4 regions of the Kitasatospora sp. NPDC093679 genome follow, and region 1 is predicted to be linked to each of the others. Evidence: riboswitches for the same ligand, from Rfam matches in the RefSeq annotation. Region 1 holds a riboswitch; each other region holds the start of a gene.
The links. A riboswitch is a leader RNA that binds a small molecule or an ion and turns the genes downstream of it on or off. The one in region 1 is predicted to bind cyclic di-AMP.
Positions count from the first base shown of each region.

Region 2: linked by a shared signal. The riboswitch ahead of AB0O09_RS31755 (transglycosylase family protein) and the one ahead of AB0O09_RS27310 (glycoside hydrolase family 16 protein) in region 1 are both predicted to bind cyclic di-AMP.
Region 3: linked by a shared signal. The riboswitch ahead of AB0O09_RS04850 (peptidoglycan DD-metalloendopeptidase family protein) and the one ahead of AB0O09_RS27310 (glycoside hydrolase family 16 protein) in region 1 are both predicted to bind cyclic di-AMP.
Region 4: linked by a shared signal. The riboswitch ahead of AB0O09_RS27715 (M23 family metallopeptidase) and the one ahead of AB0O09_RS27310 (glycoside hydrolase family 16 protein) in region 1 are both predicted to bind cyclic di-AMP.

Region 1 is NZ_JBFBDW010000040.1:18,252-21,450, forward strand. Features, by position in the region: gene AB0O09_RS27305 (8-oxoguanine deaminase) at 1-1,145, shown strand, start outside; cyclic di-AMP (ydaO/yuaA leader) riboswitch at 1,405-1,581, shown strand; gene AB0O09_RS27310 (glycoside hydrolase family 16 protein) at 1,585-2,898, shown strand; gene AB0O09_RS27315 (gamma-glutamylcyclotransferase) at 2,944-3,199, opposite strand, start outside.
Region 2 is NZ_JBFBDW010000055.1:15,282-18,480, reverse strand. Features, by position in the region: gene AB0O09_RS31755 (transglycosylase family protein) at 83-1,252, opposite strand; cyclic di-AMP (ydaO/yuaA leader) riboswitch at 1,258-1,456, opposite strand; gene AB0O09_RS31750 (hypothetical protein) at 1,805-3,199, shown strand, end outside.
Region 3 is NZ_JBFBDW010000003.1:302,815-306,013, reverse strand. Features, by position in the region: gene AB0O09_RS04860 (hypothetical protein) at 125-319, shown strand; gene AB0O09_RS04855 (DUF6348 family protein) at 536-1,360, opposite strand; cyclic di-AMP (ydaO/yuaA leader) riboswitch at 1,710-1,872, shown strand; gene AB0O09_RS04850 (peptidoglycan DD-metalloendopeptidase family protein) at 1,878-2,855, shown strand.
Region 4 is NZ_JBFBDW010000041.1:41,473-44,671, reverse strand. Features, by position in the region: gene AB0O09_RS27720 (hypothetical protein) at 1-512, shown strand, start outside; gene AB0O09_RS27715 (M23 family metallopeptidase) at 555-1,325, opposite strand; cyclic di-AMP (ydaO/yuaA leader) riboswitch at 1,333-1,495, opposite strand; gene AB0O09_RS27710 (YiaA/YiaB family inner membrane protein) at 1,721-2,011, shown strand; gene AB0O09_RS27705 (4-oxalocrotonate tautomerase family protein) at 2,038-2,247, opposite strand; gene AB0O09_RS27700 (alpha/beta hydrolase) at 2,445-3,199, shown strand, end outside.

The DNA of each region.
Region 1 (3,199 bases):
AGTGGATCACCCGCGGCCTCGCCCAGGACGACATCCTCTTCGACTGGCTGGTCGCGCTCTACCCGACCTGGGCCCGGATCGACGAGAAGCTGGTGCACGCCGCCACCCAGGGCTCGGCCGCCGCGCTGCTCAAGTCCGGCTGCACCACCGCCTCCGACCACCACTACGTCTTCCCGCAGGGCGGCGGCGACGTCCTCGGCGCCTCGATCGAGGGCGTGCAGGAGCTCGGCCTGCGCTTCACCGCGCTGCGCGGCTCGATGGACCGCAGCAAGAAGGACGGCGGCCTGCCGCCGGACCACGCGGTGGAGCGGACCGAGGACATCCTGATCGCCTCCGAGGCCGCCGTCGACACGTGGCACGACGCCTCCTTCGGCTCGATGCTGCACGTGGCCCTCGCGCCCTGCTCGCCCTTCTCGGTCTCCACCGAACTCCTCAGGGAGTCGGCCGTGCTGGCCCGCCGCAAGGGCGTCCGGCTGCACACCCACGGCTCGGAGACGGCCGAGGAGGAGCAGTTCTGCAAGGAGCTGTTCGGCATGGGCCCGACCGACTACTTCGAGTCCACCGGCTGGCTCGGCGAGGACGTGTGGATGGCGCACTGCGTCCACATGAACGACTCCGACATCGCCAAGTTCGCCGAGACCGGCACCGGTGTCGCCCACTGCCCCTCGTCCAACGCCCGTCTGGCGGCCGGCATCGCCCGCGTCCCGGACATGCTGAAGGCCGGCGTGCCGGTGGGCCTCGGCGTCGACGGCACCGCCTCCAACGAGTCCGGCGAGCTCGGCACCGAGCTGCGCAACGCGCTGCTGATCAACCGCCTGCACGGCCGCCCCGACGCGCTGACGGCACGCCAGTCGCTGCGTCTGGGCACCATGGGCGGCGCCCGGGTGCTCGGCCGGCAGAACGAGATCGGCTCCATCGAGGCCGGCAAGCTCGCCGACCTGGCCCTGTGGAAGGTCGACGGCATCATGCACTCCTCGATCGCCGACCCGGTGGCCGCGCTCACCATGGGCGCCCTGCCGCCGCTGGCGGTGCTGTTCGTCAACGGCAACGCCGTCGTCGAGAAGGGCGTGCTGACCACCGTCGACGAGGACCGGATCGCGCTGGCCTGCGCCCGCGCCGCGAAGGAGCTCGCCTCCCGCGCCTGACCCCCCGCACTCCGGGCCGTACCAGGGACGGTACGCCACCCGGACTCCGTGGCCCCCGGCCGGCCCACAGCGGGCCGGTGGCCGTACGGAGCACAGCCCCCGGACCCACGGCGAGGGTCCGGGGGCTGCGGCGCGCCCGGATGTGACGGACCTGACATCGACGGTCCGATGCCTTGCCCTCCGGGAGGACACTGCTAACCTGCTCGGACGCCCGCTCCATGCGGGCCCCGTCCCGGGACCGCCGAGTCCCGTCCGCCCGGTGACGGCAACGCGAGATGCGACACGGACGGGAGCGGGGGAACCAGGTAAGTCGCCCTGGCCCCGCGCGCATGCTCGCGTACGGCCAGGGCTCGGGGTGAAGCCGCCCACCGGGCGGCCGGGCCACCTGACGGCCCGAATCCGACAGCTCACCTCGCAGGCGTCGTCGAGGAACAACTCCATGCCTGTTTCCGCCATCGCCCTCAAGGTGGGCGCGGTCGCCGGGCTCGGCCTGCTGGCCGTCCCCTTCCTGGGCAGCGCCGAGGCCGCCAACGTGCCCGAGGTGACCCAGGACCGGCTCTCGCCGGTCGCCATGGCCGCGAACACCGCGGCAGCCGCCTCCCTCTCCGTCCACTCCTCCGCCTGCTTCACCGCCCGGAGGATCGGCGTCGCCGTCCGCGACGCCGCCGGCAACAAGCTGGACTTCCCCGGCAGCGGCCGCAACGTGCGGATCTGCCCCGACGGGGTCACCGTCACCACCGCCGCCCGCACCCTGCCGGCCGGCGTCTACACCGCCTTCGGCACCTGGCAGGACGCCGACCGGCGCTGGCACGACCTCCCGGTGCAGACGCTGGACGTCCGCGACGCGGGCACCGCCGCGCCGGCCCCGAGCCCGAGCCCGACCGCCGCCCCGGTGGCGCCGAGCACCTCCCCCACGGCGAGCGCCACCCCGGCGCCCACCACGCCGACCGCGTCCCCGACCACGGCGGCGCCGAGCTTCGCCGCCTCCCCGTCGGCGAGCTCCTCCCCCACCTCGACGGCCGGTGCGCCGACCTGGTCGGACGACTTCGACGGCGTCAACGTGCCGCTCGGCAGCTGGACGGGCTGCTCCAACGGCCCGTCCATCACCGCCAGCCACTGCTCCGGACTGCCGGCCGCGGTGGACGGCAAGTGGTGGGCCTACCCGGACGGCTGGAAGGACACCAGCAAGAACGGCACCTACTCGCCGTCGAGGACGATGTCCATCGCCAACGGCCAGATGAACCTCCACCTCAACCGGGACGCCTCCGGCACCTGGGTCTCCGCACCGGTGCCCAAGCTGCCGTCCGCCTCCGGCGACGGCGTCCAGTACGGGCGCTTCGAGGTGACCTGGAAGGCGACCTCGGCCTCCGGCTACAAGATGGCGTGGCTGCTCTGGCCGGACGACGGCGTCTGGCCGCAGCACGGCGAGATCGACTTCCCCGAGGGCGACCTCAACGGCTCGATCGGCGCCTTCATGCACCGCGCCGACGCCACCTCGGGCAGCGACCAGGACGCCTACTCCAGCGGCGTCCCGACCGCCGGCGCGTGGCACACCTCGGCGGTCGACTGGCAGAAGGACGGCGTGACCTTCTACCTGGACGGCAAGGTGATCGGGCGCTCCACCGCGCGCATCCCCGCCAACTCGATGCACTGGGTGCTGCAGTCCGAGACGGCCCTCGGCGGCACCGTGCCCGCCGTGGGCTCCTCGGCGGACATCGCCGTCGACTCGGTCAAGTTCTGGAAGGCGGGCTGACCTTCCGCGTCCGCCCGACCGGCGCCCTCCCCCCGGGGGCGCCGGTCAGGCGGTGCGGCCGAGGGTGGCCAGGTAGGCCCGCCAGCCGCCGTGGCCGGTGATCTCGCGGTGCACCCCGCGCTCGAGCTCACCGCGGCGCAGCACCATGGACAGGCACGGCGTGCCGTCCGAGAGGGCGATCACGCCGAGCTCCAACTCCGGAGGCTCGCCCGGCAGGACGGCGTCCCGCAGGTGCTCCAGCGGGAGGTCGTAGAGCTCGCCCTCGATCGCCGCGCTGCCGCCCGGGTCGGGCAGCAGGCCG
Region 2 (3,199 bases), on a different contig from region 1:
GGGGAGAGGAGCGCCCGGGCCGAGGGACCCAGGTACGGCTTCGGGCGCCTGCCCCGGCGTACGCGACGCCGGGAGGGGTGGTTCAGACCCGGCCGGCGAAGTCCGGGGCCCAGTTGGCGATGGTCTGGACGCGGACGCCGGCGCTCGGGTTGGCGGCCTCGACGTACTTGCCGTCGCCGATGTACATGGCGACGTGGTGCACGCCCGAGTTGGCGCCGTTGTTGGACCAGAACAGCAGGTCGCCCGGCTGCAGGTTGTCCAGCGAGACGCGGGTGGAGTAGTCGGCCTGGTCGGCGGCGACGCGCGGGACGGAGATGCCCGCGGCGCGCAGCGCGGCCTGGGTGAGGCCGGAGCAGTCCCAGCCGCCGTTGCCGGTGCCGCCGTAGATGTAGGCCTGACCCACCTTGGAGAGCGCGAAGTTGACCGCGGCGGCCTTGGAGCCGGTGGCGGTCTGCGCGGCCGTGGCGGTGCTCGCCTTGACCGCGGTGGTCGCCGGCTTGGCGGCGGCCGGGGCGGCCTGGGCCGGGGTGGAGGACGCCTTGGCCGGGGTGCCCAGCGACAGCTTCTGGCCCGGGTAGATGGTGTGCGGACCGTTCTTCAGGACCGACTTGTTGATCTCGTAGAGCTTCTGCCAGCCGCCCTGGACGTGGTTGTGCTCGGCGATGGTCGACAGCCAGTCGCCGGCCCGCACGGTGTAGGTGGCGCCGTGGCTCCACTGGCCCTGCCAGGACTTCTGGCCCTGCCAGGCCTTGCCGTCCTGCGAGGTGCCGGTGGAGGCGGTCGAGCCGGTGGAGGCGGCCGGCGCGGCCGGGGCGGCCGGCTTGGCGGGGGTGGTGGCCGCCGGGGCCGGGGTGGAGGCGGAGCCGCCGGTGTTGATCTCGGGGGCCGGACCGCCCTTGGTCAGGCCGGCCTTGACGGAGCAGACGGGCCAGGCGCCGGGGCCCTGGACGGCCAGCACCTTCTCGGCGACGGCGATCTGCTGGTCCTTGGTGGCCAGGTCGGCGCGGGAGGCGTAGCTGCCGCCGCCGAAGGAGGTCCAGGTGCTGTTGGTGAACTGGAGGCCGCCGTAGAAGCCGTTGCCGGTGTTGATGTGCCAGTCGCCGGAGGACTCGCACTGGGCGACCTTGTCCCAGGTGGAGACCGAGGCGGCGGAGGCGGTGCCGGCGGCCAGCGACGGGATGCTGAGGCCGATGCCGACGACGCCGGTGGTGGCGAGAATGCGGCGGCCACGCTTGGAGTTGATGGACAGCATGAAGCAGCGTTCCTCTCCCACGCCTGCGAGGTGAGCTGTCGGATTCGGGCTGGAGTTGCCCGGCCGCGCGCGCAGGATCCGGCGATCCCTCGCCGTTTCCGCGCGTGCGGCTTCACCCCAAGCCGGGGAGCGGTGCTGGACCGTTCCCGGGCGACTTACCTGGTTCCCCCGCCCCTGCCGAAGTGCGTTTCGCATTGCCAGTCGGACCGCCGGCAGGACTCGGCGTTCGGGCCAACTGGGTCCGTGTGACCACGAACGTGGGAGGACATTAGACAGAGTTAAGTTCAAACCGCAAATATGTGTGATGCCGGTCACAGTCGATCTTGGTATATTCCATGATCGATCCCTTGATCTTTTCGTGATCGACTTCTGTCGATTTCCGGCAAGGCCCTTCCGGGAAAACCGGCCTGTTTATGCTTCAGGGCGGGGGCCGGGCAACGGTCCGGGGGGAGGGGTCGACCGCTCATGGATCACCACGGGCGGCACCGGGAGGCGGCGTCCGGCGGAGTGCCGCGACGGCCGGCGCCGCACCGTCGGGTCGGCCGGCGCAGGATGCTCGTCTGGCTCGGGATCTCCACCGCCGCGGCCGCGGTCGGCGGTGGCGAGTTGGCCCGCCGCGCGCTCGCCTCGTCGGCTGCGCCCGCGGTGGCGGCCGCGCCCCTCCTCGCGGCCTCCGAGGGGCCCTCCGCCGGGCACGCGCGGGCCGTCCCGGCTCCTGTCGACCCCTCGCCCTCCCCGGTCGATCTGACGGGCCGCCGCTGGTCCGACCCGGCGGGCTGGGGCGGCGCCGTCCCCGGGGCGAGGAGCGCCGTCAGGATCGCCGACCGTGTCCTGCTGGACGCCGACGCGTCGATCGGTTCCCTGGTGGTCGAGCCGGGCGGCTCGCTGGTCTTCGCCCCCGGGCGCAGCCTCACGCTCTCCTCCGCGGGCGCCGTGGAGGTCCGCGGCATCCTGGCGTTGGCCCCGGCGGACGGCTCGGTGCACACCCTGAGATTTCCGTCCGTGGACGAACGAAGCTTCCGTGGCGGCGGCATGACGGTGGTGGAGGGAGACGTCGGGCTCTGGGTGACCGGCACCGGCTACCTGCGGCTGGACGGCGCCGCCAAGACCGCCTGGGTCCGTGCGGCCACCGCGCTGCGGGCCGGCGACACCGAGCTGCGGCTGGCCGAGCCGCCCGTCGGCTGGCGGGCGGGCGACGAGCTGGCCGTCACGCCGACCGGACCCCCGAGCGAGGACGAATTCTCCACCCGGTACGATCTGTGCACGATCGGACGGGTCGACGGCAAGACCGTCACGCTGACCGCACCCCTGGCGCACCCGCACCCGCGGGTGACCGCCGGCGGCGGCGTCGCGGTCGGCGCCGAGGTGCTCAACCTGACCCGCAGCGTCCGGATCGAGGGCACCGCCGAGGGTCGCGCCCACGTCCACCTGACCAGCTCGCGCCGGGCCGACGTCCGGCACGCCGCACTGCGCTGGCTCGGCCCGCGGCAGCCGGGCAAGGAGACCTGGAACGGCTCGCCGGTCACCGAGCCCGTGCTCGGCCGGTACGGCCTGCACTTCCACATGCTCGGCGACACCTCCCGCGGCACCGTCGTCGAGGGCGTCGTGGTCCGCGACAGCGGCAGCCACGCCTTCGTCCCGCACGCCAGCCACGGCATCACCTTCCGCAGCTGCATCAGCCACAACACCTGGGAGGACGCCTACTGGTGGGACGGCCCGCCGGACACCCGCACCCCGCAGGCGCCGTCCGACGACATCACCTACGAGTCCTGCGTGGCCTCCCGCACCGTCCACGAGCCGAACCCCCGCGGCTACCGGCTCACCGGCTTCTCGCTCGGCGCCGGCACCGGCGGCACCGCCCGCGACTGCGTGGCCGTCGGCGTCCAGGGCGCCACCGGCGCCTCGGGCTACGAGTGGCCGGAGACCAGCGAGGGCGTCTGGACCTTC
Region 3 (3,199 bases), on a different contig from region 1:
CGGACGCCTCCACGGCGGCGGGATCGGTCGACTCGTGCCAGGGACGGTCGGCGCAGGCCGCGGTCCGGTTCCGACACGGGGTTCCAGCACGAACCCCCGCCACAGATTGAGGAAGTGAGTCCGGGTGGCCTTCTCCGTCTCCGCGCTGTTCCTGTTCGGCGTCATCGTCGTCATCTTCATCCGCAACAAGCAGCTGAAGACCAGCCACGCCATCATCGCGGCACTCTTCGGCTTCATGGTGAGCCAGTCCACGGCGGCCCGGCCGATCCAGGACTTCCTCAACCAGCTGGCGAAGACCATCTCCTCCGTCGCGAGCTGACCCCTCCCGCGGGCCGGACTCCGCCCCGGCGGGCGAACGCCGCTCCAGTGGTCCGTTCCGATGGGCCGAAGTCCCCTTCGCGGGACGGACTCCGCCCTCGCGGGCCGGGTTCCGACTCCGGTCCGGCCGTGTCGTCCGAGCCGGTCGTGCCCGTCCGCCCCAAGGTGTCGCCCGACCCGGGCCGACCGCCGTCGTGAGCCGTCCGGCCGTCCGGACCTACCGCCCGGCCCTGGCCCGCCGCCAGCGGGCCAGCACCCCCGGCCGCGCGGCGGGCACAGTGTTCCCCACGGCCCCGGCGGGCCGGGCGCCGCCGGCGTCCACGGGGGCGGAGCGAACTGCCGCGGGGGCCTCCCCGACGGGCCGGCCCTCCGGCACCATCAGCACGAACAGCCGTGCCCAGCACAGCCGTTCGCCGCGCGGCCAGCCGAGCGCACGCAGCGCCGCCGAGGCCGACCCGGACACCGCGCCGTTGACCCGGACCTCGGCGACGTCCTCGCCCGCCCGACCGCCCAGGAACAGCTTCACACCCGTCACGGCCGGCTCCGCACCGTCCGGAGCCAGCTCCGGGGCCAGCACCCCGGCGAGCTCCGGCAGCAACCGGTGGCCGGCGAGCCACTCCGACAGCCGCTCGCTGTCGAAGCCGAAGACGGCGGCCGGCCCCTGCACGGCCCGCCAGCCCGGCAACCGCGCCGCGCGGACGTGGTCGCCGTGCACCCCGTGGCCCTCCTGCAGCTCGACCACCGCGGCCGCGGTGGTGGTCGCCCACATCCGCACCGCGCTCTCCAGTCGCTCCTCCTCCGTCCGGCCGAGGCCCGCCGTGCAGTCCCACACCACCAGGCCGTCCGCCCGCCCCACGTCGAAGGCGAAACCGAGGTCGACGTGCCCCGCGCCGCCGCCCTCGCCCGGGTGCTCCCGCACCGCCACGGCCGTCGTCCCGGGCCCGCGGACCACACTGCCCTCGACCGTGAACCGCTGACCGAACCGGGCCATCTCCCGGACGACGCTGCGCTGGATCACATCCAGCCGGGACTGCGCGCGCACCCGGGGCTCCTCGCTCGAAAAGGGGTCGAACACCGCTCGGGAGCGAGGCTATCGGCCCCCCGGGTGACCAGCGTCACCGGGCGGGCCATGATCCGTGCCGGGCCGCGAGCGGGCAGCCACGGGGGGTGTCCGATTTGCCTGACTGCTGATGATCCGGACACGTACGGTCACTGCAGCGACTGCGCTCCGCCCACCGGCAGCGGGCGGAGAGTGACCCCCGCGAGGCCCCCGGGGGGCCGCCGGGGACGGGGAGCTTGCCTCCGGAGGGGCCCATCGGTTTTCCTCGGAGCCTGCCCGGCCACACCGGCCGGGCGGGCCACCGGGCGGAACGCCGAGTCCTGCCGCCGTCCGGGGTCACGCACCCTTCCGTGCACGGCAGGAGCGGGGGACCCAAGGTAAGTGCCGCACCCGGTGATCCGGGACGGCTTGGGGTGAAGTCGCGTCATTTCCGCGACCGGGCGAACTCCCCGCCCGAACCCGACAGCTCACCTCGCAGGCGTCGGAGAGGAACACCCCCATGTCCGTTCTGGGCACCCGTCTGTCCCGCGTCGCCGTCGCCACCGGTGTGGCCGCCGCCGCCATCGCCATCCCCGTCACCGCCGCCTCCGCCGCGAGCGCCCACGGCGCCGCCCCGGCCGTCGCTCCGGCCGCCGCCGCCCCGGCCGCCGCGCACGCCGAGGCCCCCGCCGCTGCTCCGGCCGCCGCCCCGGCCGCCGACGCCAGCTACAAGGTCGTCCGTGGCGACACCCTGTCCAAGATCGCCAACGCGCAGCACGTCGACGGCGGCTGGAAGAAGCTCTACCAGGACAACCGCCAGGTCATCGGCGGCAACCCGAACCTGATCTTCCCGGGCCAGAAGCTGACCGTCGGCGGCCACGCCGTTCAGGCCGCCGCCCCGCAGGCCGCCGCCCCGCAGGCCGAGACGAAGAAGTCCGACGCCGCCGCCTCGCGTTCCGAGAAGCGCACCCCGGTCCAGGCCGCGCCGAAGCCGGCCGCCCCGAAGACCGAGGCCGCCAAGCCCGCCGCGCCGAAGACCGAGGCCGCCAAGCCCGCCGCCCCGAAGACCGAGGCCGCCAAGCCCGCCGCCGCCTCCGGCTACGTCGCGCCGGTCGCCGCCTCCCTGGGCACCCCCTACCACAAGGCCGGCTCCAACTGGTCCAGCGGCTACCACACCGGTGTCGACTTCGCCGTCAGCACCGGCACCTCGATCCACGCGATCGCCGCCGGCACCGTCGTCGAGGCCGGCTGGGGCGGCGCCTACGGCAACAACGTCGTCATCAAGCACGCCGACGGCAAGTACTCGCAGTACGCCCACTTCTCGGCCCTGAAGGTCTCGGTCGGCCAGACCGTCACCGCCGGCCAGATCATCGGCCTCTCCGGCGCGACCGGCAACGTCACCGGCCCGCACCTGCACTTCGAGGTCCGCACCACCCCGTCGTACGGCTCCGACATCGACCCGGTGGCGTACCTCGCCGCCCACGGTGTCCGCGTCTGACGCACACCGCTGACGCACACCGCTGACGCGAACCCTGCCGAGGCAGCGCCGCCGAGGCACACCGCGCCGCATCCGAAGGCCCGGCCCGGGGATCCCGTGATCCCGGGCCGGGCCTCGGCCGTTCCCAACCCCCCGTGCCGCACGGGCACTTCACCGCTCCCGCGCCGTGTCGGCGCGGCTCCCCGGTACGGCGGGCAACACGCCCCCGACCGGCCGAACGTTCCCGAACAGCCGACCGGGGCGAAGCGCGCCGCCGTCCTGCTCGCCGTCGCCACCGCCGTCACCCGCCACCACCTGGGCTGACCGGCCAAACCCCATCGACGACGACCCCGGAGACCGGCGCC
Region 4 (3,199 bases), on a different contig from region 1:
TGCTGACCTGGCCCCGGCTCTACACGCTGCTGCTGCGGGCGGACGGGGTGGACACCGCGGACACCGACGCGGTGCGGGCCTGGCTGGACGGCTTCCGCGCCCTGGAACCCGAGGACCGGGCGGCGGCGTACGCGGCCCTGGTCGACGGCGGCGCACTGGACCCGATGACCGGGGCGGACGCCGCACTCGGCTGGGGCGAGGCGCACCTGCTGTCGATCGGCATGGCGACGGACGGGGCGCGGCGGCTGCTGGAGTACGGGCTGATGCAGCGCAGCTACCGGAACCTGGCGGCGCTGACCGCGCAGGGCGAGCCGATGCCGTACGAGCTGCGGGGGGAGTTCGAGGACTTCGAGCAGGTCGTGGCGGACGTCGCGCTGTGGCTGTGCGGGCAGTGGACCGTCCCGGGACTGCCGGCCCTGCTGCTCACCGAGTACCCCGACCTGGCCCCCGAACCCGGCACCGCCGAACTGGAGGCCTACGCGGCAGCCCGCCAGGAAGGCCACGAGGAGTAGGCGAAGCAGGGGCAGCGCCCCAGGGGCGCGTGGGGGGACTTCTCAGGGCTGGACGCCGTGGGAGCGGAGCCAGCCGAGAGGGTCGACGGGGGCACCGCCGGCGGGGCGGACCTCGAGGTGGAGGCGGGGGGTGGTGACGCTGCCGGTGGCGCCGACCGTGCCGAGGACGGTGCCGCGCTCGACCGGGCCGTCGGTGACCGCGAGCCGGTTGAGGTGGCAGTACCAGACCTCGGTGCCGTCGGGCAGGGTCTCGACGATCCGGTAGCCGTAGGAGCCGGCCCAGCCGGCCGAGGTGACGGTGCCGCTGCCGACGGCGGTGACCGGGGTGCCGGTGGCGGCCTGGAAGTCGAGGCCGGTGTGCAGGTGGGCCCAGTGGCCGCTGGGGCCGTACTGGGCGCCGAGGGTGTAGCCGCTGGTCGGCAGGGCGAGGGCGGTGGCCTCGACGGCGGCCTGGGCGGCGCGGCGGGCCTCGGCCTCCTGCGCGGCGGCGAGGCGGGCGGCCTCGTCGGCGGCGGTGCGGTGGTCGGCCTGCTGCTGGATGCGGGCGAAGAGGGCGAGGCCCGGGTCGGCGGAGTCGGCGGCCTGGTCGGGCGCGCTCACGGCGGGTTCGGCCGCGGCGGCCGGGCCGGCGGCGGCCGCTGTCATGCCGGCGGCGCCGAGGGTGGCGGCCACGGTGGCGGTGACGCCCAGCAGCGGGCTGCCGCCCCTGGTCTGCCGGGGCATCCGGTGGCGGGCCTGGTCGGCCTGCTCCCAGGGGTGGTCGAGGAGCCGGGTGGCTGCGGCGGCGGAGTCCGCCGAGTGCGTCGACGCCACGGGGGCGCACTCCTTTCCTTCCCTCGCCGACCGGGTTAGCTGACGGGTTCGGAGCAGGAAGGTCTCCTACGGCTGGGCCACCGGCCCGGCCGATTCACCCCAAGGAAGGTGGTTCCCCGGCTCCCGTGACCACCGGCGAAGGCAGCCGCGGGATTGAGCGACACGCGCACGGTGCCGTGTCGGTACGGCGTTGCCGACCGCGCTGCGTTATCAAACGTTAATGCTAGGCACGCCTTGATTCCAAGCGTCTGCGACGGTGGATTCGTAAGGGCTACGCGCAGGATGGGCGATTTGCCATAGATTGTGAATCGGCCCCTGACGGAGGGTGATCACCCCCCTCGGGGTGAGTATCCGTACTCATGCGGGCCGGTGCCCGCTCCGGGACCCTGCAAGGCATGAGCGCACCGATGCAGTCCCGCACCACGGCCGCCTACTACGTGCAGGCCGTCCTGTCCTTCGCCCTCGCCACGGCCGCCCTGGCGATCGGGATCGCCCGCCTCCCGGTGGACGCCTGGATGCGCGCCTTCCTGGCGGTCGCCCTGCTGTACGTGATCACGTCCTCGTTCACGCTGGCCAAGGTGGTCCGCGACCGCCAGGACGCCGGGGAGCTGGTGTCCCGGGTGGACCAGGCCAGGCTGGACAAGCTGCTGGCCGAGCACGACCCGTTCCGGGCCGACAACCTCTGAGCCCCCGCGGGCCCGGCCCGCGGCGGTCAGCCGGCGGAGGCGGCCCGGGCCTGCTTGGCGGCGAAGGTCTCGCCGCCGGCCGCCCAGTTCTCGGCCGGGATCTCCTCGACGACGACCCAGACCTTCTCCGGGTCCATGTCGGTCGCCCGGGCGTAGGCGGCGGTGAGTTCGCGGGCGATCTCGGCGCGCTGCTCCTCGGTGCGGCCGGCCAGCTGCTTGACGGTGATGAGGGGCATGACGTCTCCGGTCTCTCGGTCTCTCGGCCTCTCGGCCTCTCGGCCTCTCGGTCCCGCGGCCCCGCGGCCCCGCGGCCCCGCCGAAAGCTACCGCAGCCGGCACGCGCCGCCGCGCCGCCCTTGACGGCTAAGGCTATTAGCCGTAGCTTTATGGCTACGGGCAATCAGCCGCGTCAGCGAGGCCAAGGAGGCCGGCCGTGAACGACACCCAGCACGCCCCGCAGACCCGCCACCTGGACGTCCCCGGCGGCCGCCTGGCGTACGACGACACCGAGCAGGGCACCGGCACCCCCGTCGTCCTGCTGCCCGGGATGCTCGACCTGCGGTCGGCCTACCGGCACCTGCACCCGCTGCTCACCGCCGCCGGACACCGGGTGGTCACCATGGACCTGCGCGGCATGGGCGAGTCCTCGACCGCGTGGGACGACTACTCGCCGACCGCGATCGCCGGCGACGTCCGCGCCCTGCTCGACCACCTGGGCATCGACCGCGCCGTCCTGGTGGGCAGCTCGTACACCGGCGCCACCGTCGTCCGGGTCGCCGCGGACGCACCGGAGCGGGTCGCCGGGATCGTCCTGGTCGACGCCTTCTTCGAGAACTTCCCGCCGAACCTGCTGCAGAAGGCCGTGGTCGGCCTGCTCGGCCCGGCCGTCACCTGGTTCCCCGGGCTGTGGGGCGCCGCGCAGAAGTTCTACTTCCCGACCGCGCGGCCCACGGACTTCGACGCCCAGCGGGCCCGGCTGGTCGCCGCGCTGAAGCAGCCGGGACGCCGCCGGGCGGTCCGCGGCTACGTCCGCGGCGACTCCGCGCCGACCGGCTGGGGCGCGGACGTGCGGTGCCCGGCGCTGGTCGTCATGGGCAGCCGGGACCCGGACTTCCCCGACCCGGCGGCGCTCGCCGAGCGGCAGGCCTCGGCGCTGCGCGGGCGTATGGTGATCATCGAGGGCGGCGG